2 regions of the Brevibacillus sp. genome follow, and region 1 is predicted to be linked to the other one. Evidence: riboswitches for the same ligand, from Rfam matches in the RefSeq annotation. Region 1 holds a riboswitch; the other holds the start of a gene.
The links. Region 1 has a riboswitch for glycine ahead of DEP07_RS01565 (amino acid permease). Riboswitches for the same ligand answer to the same signal wherever they lie in the genome.
Positions count from the first base shown of each region.

Region 2: linked by a shared signal. The riboswitch ahead of gcvT (glycine cleavage system aminomethyltransferase GcvT) and the one ahead of DEP07_RS01565 (amino acid permease) in region 1 are both predicted to bind glycine.

Region 1 is NZ_DOTK01000006.1:9,097-16,462, reverse strand. It holds gene DEP07_RS01575 (hypothetical protein) at 1-1,137, opposite strand, end outside; gene DEP07_RS01570 (iron-containing alcohol dehydrogenase) at 1,152-2,297, opposite strand; glycine riboswitch at 2,703-2,802, shown strand; glycine riboswitch at 2,806-2,864, shown strand; gene DEP07_RS01565 (amino acid permease) at 3,203-4,576, shown strand; gene DEP07_RS01560 (sigma-54 interaction domain-containing protein) at 4,678-6,279, opposite strand; gene DEP07_RS01555 (hypothetical protein) at 6,300-6,638, opposite strand; gene DEP07_RS01550 (response regulator) at 6,763-7,366, shown strand, end outside.
Region 2 is NZ_DOTK01000079.1:84,679-92,044, reverse strand. It holds gene DEP07_RS23755 (hypothetical protein) at 1-53, opposite strand, end outside; gene DEP07_RS23750 (YqhG family protein) at 163-1,287, opposite strand; gene DEP07_RS23745 (DEAD/DEAH box helicase) at 1,330-3,030, opposite strand; glycine riboswitch at 3,251-3,347, shown strand; glycine riboswitch at 3,348-3,464, shown strand; gene gcvT (glycine cleavage system aminomethyltransferase GcvT) at 3,556-4,656, shown strand; gene gcvPA (aminomethyl-transferring glycine dehydrogenase subunit GcvPA) at 4,703-6,055, shown strand; gene gcvPB (aminomethyl-transferring glycine dehydrogenase subunit GcvPB) at 6,048-7,366, shown strand, end outside.

The DNA.
Region 1 (7,366 bases):
ACCGAGAATCGGCTGAACGAGGCTGACGATCGGCAACAGCAGCAGACCTGTATTCGTTCCCCAGCGGAAAGAGCCTGCGCCCCCGAAAAAGGAGTTCATCGCCTGCTTGCCTTTTTTGAACCGCTCCACGACCACGACCTGCATCGCTGCCCACATCGGGCCGCACATCGTAATATCTGGTCCGATCAGGCTCATCAGCATGTTGCGTCCGCCAAAAATCATGTGCGCCCGGTCAGGATTGTAGTCGACTTTTTCATCGAGACGCACCTGGTCAGATTCGGATAACAGCGCTTTCGTTTTCAGCACATCGCCAAAGACGACAAGGTAAGTCGCGAACACCGCAGGAAGCGCCGTGATGAAAAAGGACAGCGCCGGCAGCCCCAAGCCGAAAACCGTATACTGCGACCAGAGCGTGGCGAAGTCCGGTTGGCTGAATCCCCACTGAATGTCCGGCCACTTCGCTTCCCCGAAGATCGGCGCTACGAATACCGCCAACAAAATCGCAGGCAAAATCCCCAAATTGCCGAGCAGCGCCCACAGCTTGCCTTTTTGCTTCAATCCTTCAAAATGCTTGGAAAATACGAGATAAAAGCAGAAACCGATACAAATCGCAATCGTGTACGGGAACAGGTCGAACTTCCCGCCTTTTTCAAAAATCGAGGTGATCGCGCCAATCCCCGCGCCGAGGATAATGCCTGATTTGATCGCGTTCGGCACGAAGTTGACTACCCGTTTGGCAAGCCCGGTGACGCCCAAAATAATCGATAGCAGCCCGAGCGTCAACTGGAAGGCAATCAGGGCGTACACCCGATCCGGCCCTTCGGGAAATTGCCCGACAAACAGCACGATCAACGGAATCGCAGGGGTAATCCAGCCCGGAATGACCGGATCGCCCAGCAAGTGGTGCAGCAAATACAAGAAGCCATTTAAAATGACGACAGCCAAGCCGACCTCAAACGGCATGCCAAGGTGATCGGCAAGCAACGTGATGGCGCCGAGATCGACGGCGCACATCAGCAATCCTTGCAAGTAATCAGGCCATTCAAAACGATAATGCACGAACGGCAGGCGAATTTTGAACGGGCCAGCCGGAATATACGGAGTCTCTGCACCATCTTTGCGTTGCTTCCACTTCATGTGATATCCCCCTCTTAGTAAGCTGCGCGATATATATCTTCTATGTCTTTTTTCCGCAAGGTGCGGGGATTGTTTTTCAAAAGCCGGGTCTGCTTCATCGCTTCTTCCGCCATCTCGGCAAGCGCTGTCTCAGGGATGTTGAACTCGCGCAACGACTGGGGAATTTCCACGTAACGGCACAGACGCGTCATCGCTTCGATCGCTTTTTCCGCCGCTTCATCCAGGCTCAGGCCAGTTGTATTTTCTCCGAGCGCCTGGGCGATGTCTCCCAACTTTTCCAGGCAGGCGATCTTGTTCGTGCGCATCACGTAAGGCAAAAGCAGCGAGTTGCTGACGCCGTGCGCCATGTGGAAGCGTCCGCCGAGCGGGTAAGCCAGGGCATGTACAGCTCCTACCCCTGCATTTCCGAAGGCAAGACCCGCCATCAACGCGGCTGTAATCATGGCTTCGCGCGATTCGATGTTGTCCGGGGCCGCGTACGCTTTTGGCAGGTGAACGGCGATCAGCTTCATCGCGCCAATCGCCAGCGCGTCCGTGACTGGGGAGGCAAACTTGGAAATATAAGCTTCCACTGCATGCACCAACGCATCCACGCCGCTCGCAGCGGTAACACTCGGCGGGCACGTCAGCGTCATCATCGGCGAGACGATAGCCACATCCGGCAGCAAGTAAGGGCTTACAATTCCTTTTTTTACTTGCTCCTTCGTATCAGACAAAATCGAGATATTGGTCACTTCCGAGCCTGTTCCCGCTGTGGTCGGAATCGCGATCAGCGGCAAGCCCGGCTGCTTGACCAGATTCGTGCCAAAATACTGTTCGATGCTGCCCTCATTAGTCGCCATGACCGCAGCCGCTTTCGCAATGTCGATCGCGCTTCCTCCGCCGACCGCAATCAGCCCGTCGTAGCTTCCTGCGCGAATCATGCTGACACACAGGTCGACGATTTCGATTTCCGGCTCCGGATTGACGTCCGGGAAGATGCCTGCCTTCATCGGCAAAAGCTCCTCGACTTGCGCTACCACCCCGGCCTGAATCAAAATATGGTCGGTGACGATCAGCGGACGCTGCACCCCCAGCCGGGCGACTTCCTCTGCAAGCAATGCCAGCGAATCGCGGCCTGTGACCAGCTTGTTCGCAGCAGCAAATGTAGAAATGTTCATGTTGTCACTCTCTCCCTTCTCTGTGCTGCCACTTAAAAGCAACTCCCGTGCCAAAGCCTTAAAATTCGCTGCACTCAACCTCGTTTGCTTCCGGCGAAATGGTAGATTTCCGCTCGCGAAACCACCTTTTCTCACATGTTCGTCACATTTTTCACTCTCGCTTTGCCCGGAACAAAAAGCAACCGTTTTCATCCGATCACCGATCATGTTTCAAATCAAAATACATCATATTGATTTGTTTTCGAATCAAATTGTTGTTGATTCTTGCCATCTCCCTTGTTTGTTGGACTTCAATCGGTCAAAAATGTTTTATGCTTAAAATAGTCTGTCAATTGGCAATTTTCGTTTGACAAGCTATTTGGAATAATTTACTATCAAAAGAACGCATGCGAATATCTATCGCGGATGAATATTGTGGGAGAGACTAAACTTACCGTTTAGCACCGAAGGAGCAAATCCTGACCCCCAGGACAAATCTCTCAGGTAAAAGGACCGCAATGGGACGCATCTCTGGAGAGAGCCATTGGCCACCAAAGGAGTTAAACACTCTCAGGTAAAAGGACAGAGGAAAATAGGAACCAGCCTATTTTTCCCGTTCCTTTTTTTATTGGCGAAAAATAGGATTGCTGCTAGAAATCGCTGCGCTTTCAGGGGAACAGCCACATCCCCACTCGGGCAAACAAGGAGGGAGCAACCGGAAGCAAACAGCAAAAAATAAGGACTCACTGAAAAATGTAAGCGTTTTTTCCGTTGGAAGTAACTTAATGATGTATTTATTCTGTACAGCTATGTTACTATGAGAATTATAAAGAACCATAAACTTTTGTGAAGAAAAAGTCGTCGAGCAAGTAGTTGTCTTTCCAAGTAACTGTGCAGAATCAGACAGAGAGAAAGAGGGGGATCACATGGAACAACAAAAATTGGCGAGAGGTCTGAAAAACAGACACGTTCAACTCATCGCAATCGGTGGAGCCATTGGTACCGGACTATTTCTGGGTGCGGGAAAATCCATTCACCTCGCCGGGCCATCCATTTTGTTTGCGTACCTGATTACTGGGATTATTTGCTTTTTGATCATGCGCTCGCTCGGTGAACTTCTCCTGAGCAACCTGAACTATCATTCCTTCGTCGACTTCGTAAAAGACTACCTCGGAAACATGGCTGCGTTCGTCACAGGCTGGACGTATTGGTTTTGCTGGATTTCGATTGCCATGGCCGATTTGACGGCTGTCGGCTTGTACACACAGTATTGGTTTCCGGGAGTGCCGCAATGGATGCCGGGGTTGATTGCCCTCGTAATTTTACTTTTCATGAACTTGGCAACCGTGAAGCTGTTCGGAGAAATGGAGTTTTGGTTCGCGCTGGTAAAAGTCATCGCGATTCTCGCCTTGATCGTCGTCGGTATCGTCATGATCGTCAAAGGCTTCTCTACCAACTCCGGCGCTTCCAGCTTCACGAACTTGTGGAGCCATGGCGGGATGTTCCCGAACGGAATCAACGGCTTCTTACTTTCGTTCCAGATGGTCGTCTTCGCGTTCGTCGGCATTGAGCTGGTCGGGCTGACTGCCGGAGAGACAGAAAATCCTGAGCGCGTCATTCCAAAAGCGATCAACAACATTCCGATCCGCGTCTTGCTGTTCTACGTCGGTGCGCTGATCGTGATTATGAGCATCTACCCATGGAGTGCGATCGTTCCGACAGAAAGCCCGTTCGTGCAAGTGTTTGCCGCAATCGGAATTGCTGCCGCTGCGGGAATCGTCAACTTTGTCGTACTGACCTCCGCCGCTTCGGCATGTAACAGCGCCGTCTTCAGTACAAGCCGAATGGTCTACTCTTTGGGCAGAGAACAAAACGCGCCTGCGGCCATGACCAAGCTCACGACTCGCCAAGTTCCTGCCAATGCCCTGTTCTTCTCTACCGTCGTCATTCTCATCGCCGTTGTATTGAACTACATCATGCCAGAAGGCGTCTTCACGCTGATCACGAGTGTCTCGACGGTTTGCTTCCTGTTCATCTGGGGCATTACGGTCATTTGCCACCTGAAATACCGCAAGACAAGACCAGAGCTGGCAGCGCAAAACAAATTCAAAATGCCGCTCTATCCGTTTGCCAATTACTTGATTCTCGCTTTTCTCGCGTTCATTCTCGTCGTGCTCGCACTTGCTGAAGACACGCGCGTTGCCTTGTTCATCACACCTGTCTGGTTCATCATGCTCGTGGTGATTTACAAGCTGCGCAAAGCGAAAGTCGATCAGGTCAAAATTGCCGAAAACTCGTAAGCGGTAAGCGACACAACCAAAAACCACATTCATGAACGAATGTGGCTGCATGAGTAAAACAAACATCCCGCGATGGCGTCAGGCGCTCGCGGGATGTTTTCCTATTCGTTCAACTCCGGTTCGCTGCCGATGTGCAGCTGCCACTTTTTCATCTTCTGGACGAGCGCACTTTGGCTGATCCCAAGCGCTTCTGCTGCCAGTCTGGTCGTCCGGTGCGTCTGGATCGCTTGGCTGATCATGCTGCGCTCCAGTCGTGCCACCGCATCGCGCAACGACGTCGGCTCCGCTTGCGGAAACACCTGTTGCAAAAAGCCGGGCAAATCTCCCACGTCAATCGTGTTGTGAAAAGTCGTGACAACCAGCCGCTCGACCAGGTTCGCCAGCTCCCGGATGTTCCCCGGCCAACTGTAGTTGGTCAGCCACTCGTAACACTCCAGCGTCATCGTTTTTTGCTCGTTGTACTTTTCGTTGAATTTTTCCAGATAGGACTCAAGCAGCGGGACAATCTCTTCCCGGCGCTGCCGCAGCGGTGGAACCTCGAAAGTGACGATGTTCAGCCGATAGTACAAATCCTCGCGGAACAACCCTTCCCGCACCAGCGTAGCCAAATCCCGATGAGTCGCCGTGATGATCCGCACATCTACATGTCGCACTTGCGTGGAGCCGACGCGCATGAATTTGCTTTCCTCCACGACCTTCAACAGCTTGACTTGCAGCTCCAGCGGCAAATCGCCAATCTCGTCGAGAAAAAGCGTACCGCGATGGGCGCTTTCCAAAATGCCGACCTTGCCTTGCTTGAGCGCTCCCGTAAACGCACCCGGCTCGTAGCCAAACAGCTCAGCCTCCACCAGATGGCCCGGGATTGCCGCGCAGTTCAACTCCATAAAAATTTCGTTGGCTCGACTGCTCCTGGCGTGGATGTATTTCGCAATCATGCTTTTCCCTACACCCGTCTCGCCCTGCAACAAAATTTTTGCATCTGTCTTGGCGACTTTGTCAGCCAGGCGGAAAAGCGAGCGCGTCGCTGGCCCGAGCACAACATCTTCCAGCCCCATCTGATCGGCAGGGGGCACATCGCTTTGCAGCAGCTTTTGACTATCCAGCTCGTGCTTCAAGCGAATCAGCTCGGTGATGTCCCGGACACTGCTGATGATGTATAAAATCTCGCCTGCGGACGACAGCACAGGCGTCGCGGAAACGATGATTTTGCGGCTGTTGCGTATCGTCTGGATCAGCGTCACGGGCCTTCGCGTGCGGATCGTCTCCAGCGAAGCGGACACGGAGATCATGCCTTGCTTGATCAAATCGCCCATATGCTTGCCGATGACCTCTTCTTCGCGAATCCCGGTAATGCGCTGGTACGCCTGGTTGATGAACAAAGTAATGCCTGCTCCGTCTGTAATGTACACGCCGTCATACAGCGCATTAAACACGATTTGGCAAATCGGACTCTCGAAAAAAGCGTGAAGCTGCGCCTGCGAGCTTGCCTGCCGCTTTCGATCCGGCAAGCTCACTTCCGGCACCACGTACTCGACAATCGGCCGCGTCAATTCCCCGCGATGAATCGCATGGGCGATCGCTTCTACCGTCAAATAGCCGATAAATTCGTCTTCTTCACTGTATACTTCCTGCACTTCGTTCCGGTCTGGCGTAAAATGGGCGACGGCTTCCTCGACCGTCATCGTTGGACGCAATGGATGCATGTGCGATTCTCTCCCGGATGTCATGACCTGATCTCGCTCTCTTCAAATGGTTCCAATATTCCTTCGATCTTTATTCCTTGCTTGCGTTTGAGAAAAGCCATAAAAGGAAAATAAGAAATAAGACTGATAACCGCGGCGCCAAAAGTATAGACGATGACAGTGCCTGCCGCATTCGCCAGGCCGGCAAGCAAGCTGTCCCACATGCCGCTTGCTCCTGAATGTCCCTCTGTGGCACGCATCAAAAACAGAAAAAGCAGTTGAACAAGTCCGATCAAGAGACCCAGTGAAAAACCGGCTCCCACACATAGTTTGAGGTAGGAAGATATTTTCAAGTATTTCACTTTCCATACGGTGTACATGACTGTCACCCCTTCCTCTCTATTTTACTAGATGAATCGGGAGCAAGCCGCGCTTTTTCCGGAAGATTTTGAGATTTGTGTTGTAAAATGAAAACAACCTACATCACAGATTGCGAGGTCGTTCATGAAAACTTTTCACGTCAGCCATGCCCGAAAACTGACCATTCTCATCCTCCTGATCATCGTGGTCGCCTTCTCCCTGTCCGGCTACATCATGCGCTCCCAAACCAACCGGATCATGAAAGTCGAGATTGAGAACAAGCTGACCCTGCAAAGCCAGGCTCTGGCCGAACGGATGGACGCTTTCTTTGCGCAAAAAGCGTTGCTGATCAGGCAAATGAGCACCAACCAGGCAATCTTGCGCTACCTGCAAACCGTGCAGACGCGAGAGCATGCCTTCACCAGCCCGCATTACTTGGACGTAGCGACCGCATTGGACGGCATCCAGCGGCTGGACCACAACCTGGGCCTTGTATGGGTTTCCAGCAATGCGGGCAACTTCACGATCGGCAACACCGACACGCTCTCAGGAAAAGACTGGTCGCTCACCAAACGCCCCTGGTATCCAGACGCCGTCCGTTCCAATGACGTCGTTTTTTCCGAGCCGTACGCCGATTATCTCACGAAAAAAATGGTGACCAGCGGCACCATGAAGATTGAGGAAAACGAAAGGCTGCTGGGCTTCGTCGCCATCGATATTTTGCTCGACGACATTCCGCAAATGCTCG
Region 2 (7,366 bases), on a different contig from region 1:
ATCAATACGAAAGACAAGAGGACCCCGAGAAAGGGCAGAAATCGTCTGGTCACAAACATGCACCACCTTTTGCGCTGGCTATCCTATTCCTATTGTAACCAGCTATGACAAAAAGATTTGTTGCAACTTGTCACTCCTCTCACACTACTTCTCGTTGATCTTTTACATGATTCGCCCGTTTGCGGGAAGATGGCGCACTGTTTTTGCGCCAGAAAGCTTTTGAACAGGCGGGTTCGAGTGCAAGTAAAACAGCCCGCCGTTAATGAAGTGAACCTCGATGCGGGGTTCATACTGCCAGCGCAGCTCGTCCATTCGCCGCTGTTTTTCTTCTTCCGGCGTGCTTTTTTTCCACTCTTCCTGATTGATTTCTTCCCGTGGTGTCACCTGAATGCCATTCGCACGTAAAAAGTCGAGGATTCGTCCGCCAGATGAGCGGTATTCGTCAATGGTTTGCGTTGCTTCGACAACAGGCTCCGCGACAGGAGGAGCTTCCGTTTGCGGGAGGGGAACGATGGCTTGCGCTGTTTGCGGCTCCTCGGCTTTTTCCGCTTCTTCGTCGTCCGCATCAGCCTGCTCTGCTTGCGGCTCCCGCTTCGCCAGTTCTTCGTAGTAGGCGGCGAGAATGTCCAGTTCTTCCGCCAAGCGGGCTTTTGCCTCGGCAGCCCACGCCTGGTCTTCCTTGGCGATGACCGCTTCGGCTTCCTGGCGAGCCATCTGGAGCGCATCCTCTACGGAAATTTTCCGATCAAGCGTATAGAAATAGTCCGGGATGGCCGGGGAGAGCGGCAACTGAAACAAGTACGTCGAAAAGTCGTGCACGACCCGCGGCTGGTGCAGGTTGACCCCGAGGTAGAGCATGAGATCGCGCCGCTTGTCGCACAGAAACGACACTTTTAGATTGATGCCCAGCCACGGAACGAGCGGCGTAGAACGGCGTTTGCCCGTGGCGGGGAGCGAAGCGGTATTTTGCTCGTACATGCAGACGAATTGACCGTGCTTTTTCGCCGAGGCAAAAATTTGCTGCATGCGCCCGGCGCCGAGGTGCAGGTGTTCGGCACGCAGCCCATCCGGCATGCGGTCGGGATGAAAGGCGAAGGTGAGCACGAGCGGCTGGTACGCCAGATTCATTTTGTCGACCCAGCTCCAGTAAAAAGGCCGGTTGCCGATATCTTTGTCGACCTCGACAGGCAGTTTGACCGTCAAGTAGTCGGGGTGGGATTCGACGATGTGAGCAGAAAAAGTCGCGAGATAGCGCTCTACGAATTGCCTGACCTGGTTGGCTTGCATCAGGGAACCTCTTTTCTTGTTGGCTAGTTGGGGGCATCCAGACTACTGCTCGGCGGCTTCCGAGAGAGCAGGGGCGACGTGCGGCTGGCGGCTTGCGCGAATCGCGTGCCCCATGTTGTCCAGCTTCAAAGCCATTTCGCGCGTGGATGCGGAGTCCATAATAATTTGCGTCAAGTTTTCTTCCAGCGAGGAACTCAGGTTGAGGCGTTCGACGATATCATCGAGTTCGCCGATGACCATTTCAAACAGATCGATTTTTTCGTACAGCAGTTTGAGAATATGTTCTTCGATCGTCCCGACCGTGGACAGATTGTAAATGTGCACATCCCGCTTTTGCCCGAGACGGTGAACGCGGCCGATTCGCTGTTCGACACGCATCGGGTTCCAAGGCATGTCGTAGTTGATCACCTGATTGCAAAATTGCAGGTTGATCCCTTCGCCGCCTGCTTCTGTCGCGATCAGCACTTGTGCGCGGTTTTGAAACAGATCGGTCATCCAGTCTTTTTTGCTGCGCTTGAAGCCGCCGCGAAACGGCACAGAGGTAATTCCGTGGTCATGCAAATATTTTTGCAAGTAATTTTGCGTGGCCCGATATTCGGTGAAAACGATCACTTTGTCGTTGATCTGCTGAATCAGCTCGACCGTTTTGGCGGCCTTGGAATGCGTCTCGATCCGCTTGATCATCTCCACCAGTTCCAGTATTTGCGCCCGCAGCAAAGACTCCTCGCTGGTGCGTTGATGCATGTTGTACAGCGTCATGAAGGAGGCTTCCTTGCTGGAGCAAACCTCGCGCTGGAGCGTGATGAGAGCGAGCGAATTGAACAGCCCGGTTCCCGTCTTGTACTGATCGTGGACAAAGCGCGTGACGCCCTCGTACAGCTCCATCTCCTCCTGCGTCAGCTCGATGGGAATCGACTGCACGCGGCGGCTGGTGAACTGGATGCCGCCGTCGCTTCGCTTGTTGCGAATCATGACCTTTTCGATTTCTTCGCGCAATTTTTCGCTGTTTTTCGATTGGCGCTTTCCCTCGACGTAATTGGTGGAAAACGACGTCGAGTGGCCCAGATGCCCCGGTTTGAGCAAATTGATCAGGTTGTACAGCTCGTCCATCTCGTTCTGGATAGGGGTGGCGGTGAGCAGCAAACAGTATTTTTTGCGAATTTCCTTCACGAATTGATAGTTTCGGGTTCGCTTGTTTTTGAGCTTGTGCGCTTCGTCGATAATGAGCATGTCGTAGTCGATATCGAGCACATGGCGGCGATGCGGGTCGCGTTTGGCCGTGTCGATGGAAGCGACGACGACTTCGTGCTGACGCCACATGTACTCTTTTTTTTGCGCGACGGCAGGAATGCCGAATTTTTGTTGCAGTTCTTTTGTCCACTGAATGACGAGAGAGGCGGGAACGAGGACGAGAATTTTTTTCGCCAAGCCTCTGACCATGTATTCTTTCATGATCAACCCTGCCTCGATGGTCTTGCCCAATCCGACTTCATCCGCGAGAATCGCGCGGCCGCGCATGTCATTCAGCACGCGTTCCGCCGTCTGGAGCTGATGGGGAAAAGGCGAGAGCAGCGGCAAGTAGTTCAGGCATTGCAAAGAATCGAACTCGCGAACCGCCATCGCTTCTTCTGCTTCCAGCGCCAGCTTGAACAGCTCCCACTTGTCCCATGGACCATCTTCGTGCAGCCGCTCGGTCAGCGGCGATATCCAGCTCGTGTCAAATGAAACAGGAACATTCGGCATATACGTTACTCCTTTACACAGCTCTGCCATAACTTTCATGCGTTTTAATAAAAAACTTAACATTATGGGTAATGTTCATCACTTTGTTAAGTATTTCTTGATCTGACTGTTAATTTGCATATTTTCAACTGTCGACTCTCATGGTAGGATATAGAGGAAGTTCGTTCATTAGTATGGAAATCATAGCAAAAACTTATGTATGACCATCTAACCAACGCGAATGATAGTAGCAGGGAGAGACTGCGTGAACCACTGCAGCGCCGAAGGAGCAAGCCGGTAACGGTGAATCTCTCAGGCAAAAGAACCTCTACTGGACGCAACTCTGGAGAGAGCTCGCATGTCGAGCCACCAAAGGGGAAACTTGCAAGCCCGGTGATCCCCGCCGAGCTTGATTGGCAAGGTAACTCTCAGGTACCAAGGACAGAGGAGGAGAAATGGGCACCTTTCTTTTGGTGTACCCGTTTTTTCGCCTCTGTTTTTTCATGGGGAAAAATGCCGACTATCTGCCTTTAGGAGGTGCCACACATGTCCAATCTGAAAAGAACGCCACTGTTTGATTCCTATGCAAAATACGGCGCCAAAACAATCGACTTCGGCGGTTGGGAGCTGCCTGTACAGTTTTCCAGCATTGGTCAGGAGCATGAAGCTGTTCGCACGAAAGCAGGTTTGTTTGATGTATCCCACATGGGAGAGGTGGACGTAAAAGGCGAGAGCGCGCTCGAATACTTGCAGCGCGTGACAACCAACGACGTTTCCAAGCTGGCAGTGGGACAAGCTCAATACAGCGTGCTTTGCTACCCGGACGGCGGTACGGTCGACGATTTGCTCGTTTACAAATACGCAGACGACCATTACCTGCTTGTCATCAACGCTGGCAATATTGACAAAGACTATGCATGGCTGCAGGAGCACCTGATTCCGGGCGTCACGATCGAAAATATCTCGCCGCAAACGGCGCAGATTGCGATCCAGGGGCCTTTGGCTGAATCGATTTTGCAAAAGCTGACCCAAACGGATCTGTCCCAAATCGGCTTTTTCCGTTTTGAGCGCGATGTAGAGGTTAGCGGTATTCCGGCATTGGTATCCCGTACAGGCTACACGGGCGAAGATGGCTTCGAGATTTACCTGGCTGCGGATCGTGCGGCAGAGCTGTGGGACGCCCTGCTTGAAGCAGGCAAAGAAGACGGTCTGGTTGCTTGCGGACTGGGGGCGCGTGACACGCTGCGCTTTGAAGCCAAGCTGCCACTGTACGGTCAGGAACTGAGCAAGGACATTACACCGATCGAAGCGGGTATCGGCTTCGCGGTGAAGGTAGATAAAGCAGTGCCGTTCATCGGCCAAGAGGTGTTGAAAGCGCAAAAAGAAAACGGCGCGCCTCGCAAGCTGGTAGGGATCGAGATGATCGATCGCGGCATTCCGCGCACGCACTATCCGGTCTATGTCGGAGAAGAGCTGGTAGGAGAAGTGACCACAGGGACACAATCCCCGACCTTGAAGAAAAACGTTGGTCTGGCCCTGGTCAAAAGCGAGCACACGGCGATTGGCACAGAGGTTGAAGTGGAAATTCGCGGAAAACGACTGAAAGCTGTTGTTGTTGCCGCTCCTTTTTATAAACGTGCGAAATAACCAAGCATAAGCCCACAATACATCCTATTTGAGGAGGACAACGTTCGTGAAATACCGCTACCTGCCCCAAACTGATCAGGACAAGCGCGAAATGCTCGAAACTCTGGGCATTTCCAGTGTAGAAGAACTGTTTGCAGACATTCCGGAAGAGGTGCGTTTCAAAGGTGCGCTGAACATTCCAGAAGCTCTGTCCGAGCCTGATCTGGTCAAATACTTCACTCGCCTGGCTAACAAAAACGTCAACTTCAGCACACACGTCAACTTTTTGGGTGCTGGCGTTTATCAGCACTATGCGCCAAGCACAGTCAACCACATGCTGCTCCGCGGAGAATTTTTCACGGCTTATACGCCTTACCAGCCTGAAATCAGCCAAGGCGAGCTGCAAGCGATTTTTGAATTTCAGACAATGGTGTGTGAACTGACAGGAATGGAAGTAGCGAACTCCTCCATGTACGACGGAGCGACTTCCTTGGCAGAAGCGGCTATGATGGCGGCTGGTCACACTGGCAAAAAGCGCGTCATCGTTTCCCGCGCGGTGCATCCGGAAGCGCGCGGCGTTCTGAAAACATACGCGTACGGTCAAGGCGTAGAACTGGTTGAAGTCGGCATCAACAGCGATGGCGTAACCGACACACAAGCTCTGGAAGCGCTGATTGACGAAAACACAGCGGCTGTGATCGTGCAATATCCTAACTTCTTCGGAAACGTGGAAGACTTGGCAGCAGTTGAGCCGATTGCTCATGGCAAAGGCGCCCTGTTCGTCGTTTCTTCCAACCCGCTTGCACTGGGCGTATTGGAAGCGCCAGGCAAACTGGGCGCTGACATCGTAGTAGGCGACATGCAACCGTTCGGTATCCCGGCATCGTTTGGCGGACCGCACTGCGGATATTTTGCGACGACGAGCAAGCTGATGCGCAAAATGCCAGGACGCATCGTCGGGCAAACGAAAGACGAGAACGGCAAGCGCGGTTTCGTACTGACGCTGCAAGCTCGTGAACAGCATATCCGTCGTGAAAAAGCGACTTCGAACATTTGCTCCAACCAGGCGCTGTTGGCACTGGCGGCTGCGATCACCCTGACTGGACTCGGAAAACAAGGCGTACAGGAAATGGCGATGATGAACCTGCAAAAGGCGCATTACGCGAAGCAAGCCCTGCAAGCCAAAGGGCTGGAAGTCGTATTTACTTCCCCGTTCTTCAACGAGTTCGTGGTCAAGCTGTCCAAGCCAGTAGCAGAAGCCAACAAGCAACTGCTCCAGGCAGGAATCATCGGCGGCTACGATCTGGGGCTGGATTACCCAGAATTTGCAGGCCATACCTTGCTCGCAGTAACCGAGCTTCGGACCAAGGAAGAAATCGACACATTGGCGGCTGAATTGGAGGCGATCACACGTGCGTAACGACCAGGAGAAAGCACTGATTTTTGAAATGAGCAAACCGGGCCGTGTGGGCTACAATCTGCCGGCATTGGATGTACCGGAAGTAGAGGTCGCAAGCCTTTTGCCAAAGCACCTCATTCGTGAAACCCCTGCTGAATTGCCAGAGGTATCCGAGCTGCAACTCGTTCGCCACTACACCGAGTTGTCCCGTCGCAACCACGGGGTAGACAACGGCTTCTACCCGCTCGGTTCTTGCACGATGAAATACAATCCGAAAATCAACGAAGACGTGGCTCGCTATGCCGGCTTCGCGCAAACTCACCCGTACCAGCCGGAAGAAACTGTACAAGGCGCACTGGAGCTTTTGTACAACCTGCAAGAAGAACTGGCTGAAATCACCGGAATGGACGCCGTTACCCTGCAACCGGCTGCCGGAGCGGCAGGCGAGTGGACGGGTCTGATGATGATCCGCGCTTACCATGAAAGCCGTGGAGAAGCTCACCGTACAAAAGTAATCGTGCCGAACTCCGCGCACGGTACAAACCCGGCGTCTGCGGCTGTAGCAGGTCTGGATACCGTTACGATTGCTTCTGACGAGCGCGGTCTGGTAGACATTCAAGCTCTGCGCGATGCGGTTGGCTCTGACACGGCAGCGCTCATGCTGACCAACCCGAACACACTCGGTCTGTTCGAGGAAGACATCGTCGAGATGGCGAAAATCGTCCACGAAGCAGGCGGCTTGCTGTACTACGATGGAGCCAATGCGAATGCGATCCTCGGCATTGCCCGTCCAGGCGACATGGGCTTTGACGTCGTGCATCTCAACTTGCACAAAACATTTACCGGACCACACGGCGGCGGCGGCCCAGGTGCTGGACCAGTCGGCGTGAAAAAGGTTCTCGAACCATTTTTGCCAACGCCAATCGTGGCGAAAAAAGAAGACGGCAGCTTCTACTGGGACAGCAACCGTCCGGAATCGATCGGCCGCGTAAAAGGCTACAACGGAAACTTCGGCATTCTCGTTCGCGCTTACAGCTACATCCGCACGATGGGTCCAGAAGGTTTGCTGCAAGTTTCGCAAAATGCGGTGCTCAGCGCCAACTACATGATGCGTCGTCTCGCTACGGCGTACAACCTGCCGTTTGACCGCGTCTGCAAGCACGAATTTGTCTTGTCTGGCGTGAACCAAAAGAAACTCGGCGTGCGCACGCTGGATATCGCAAAACGTTTGCTCGACTTCGGCTACCATCCGCCAACGATCTACTTCCCGCTGATTGTCGATGAGTGCCTGATGATCGAGCCGACTGAAACCGAGACAAAAGAAACGCTCGA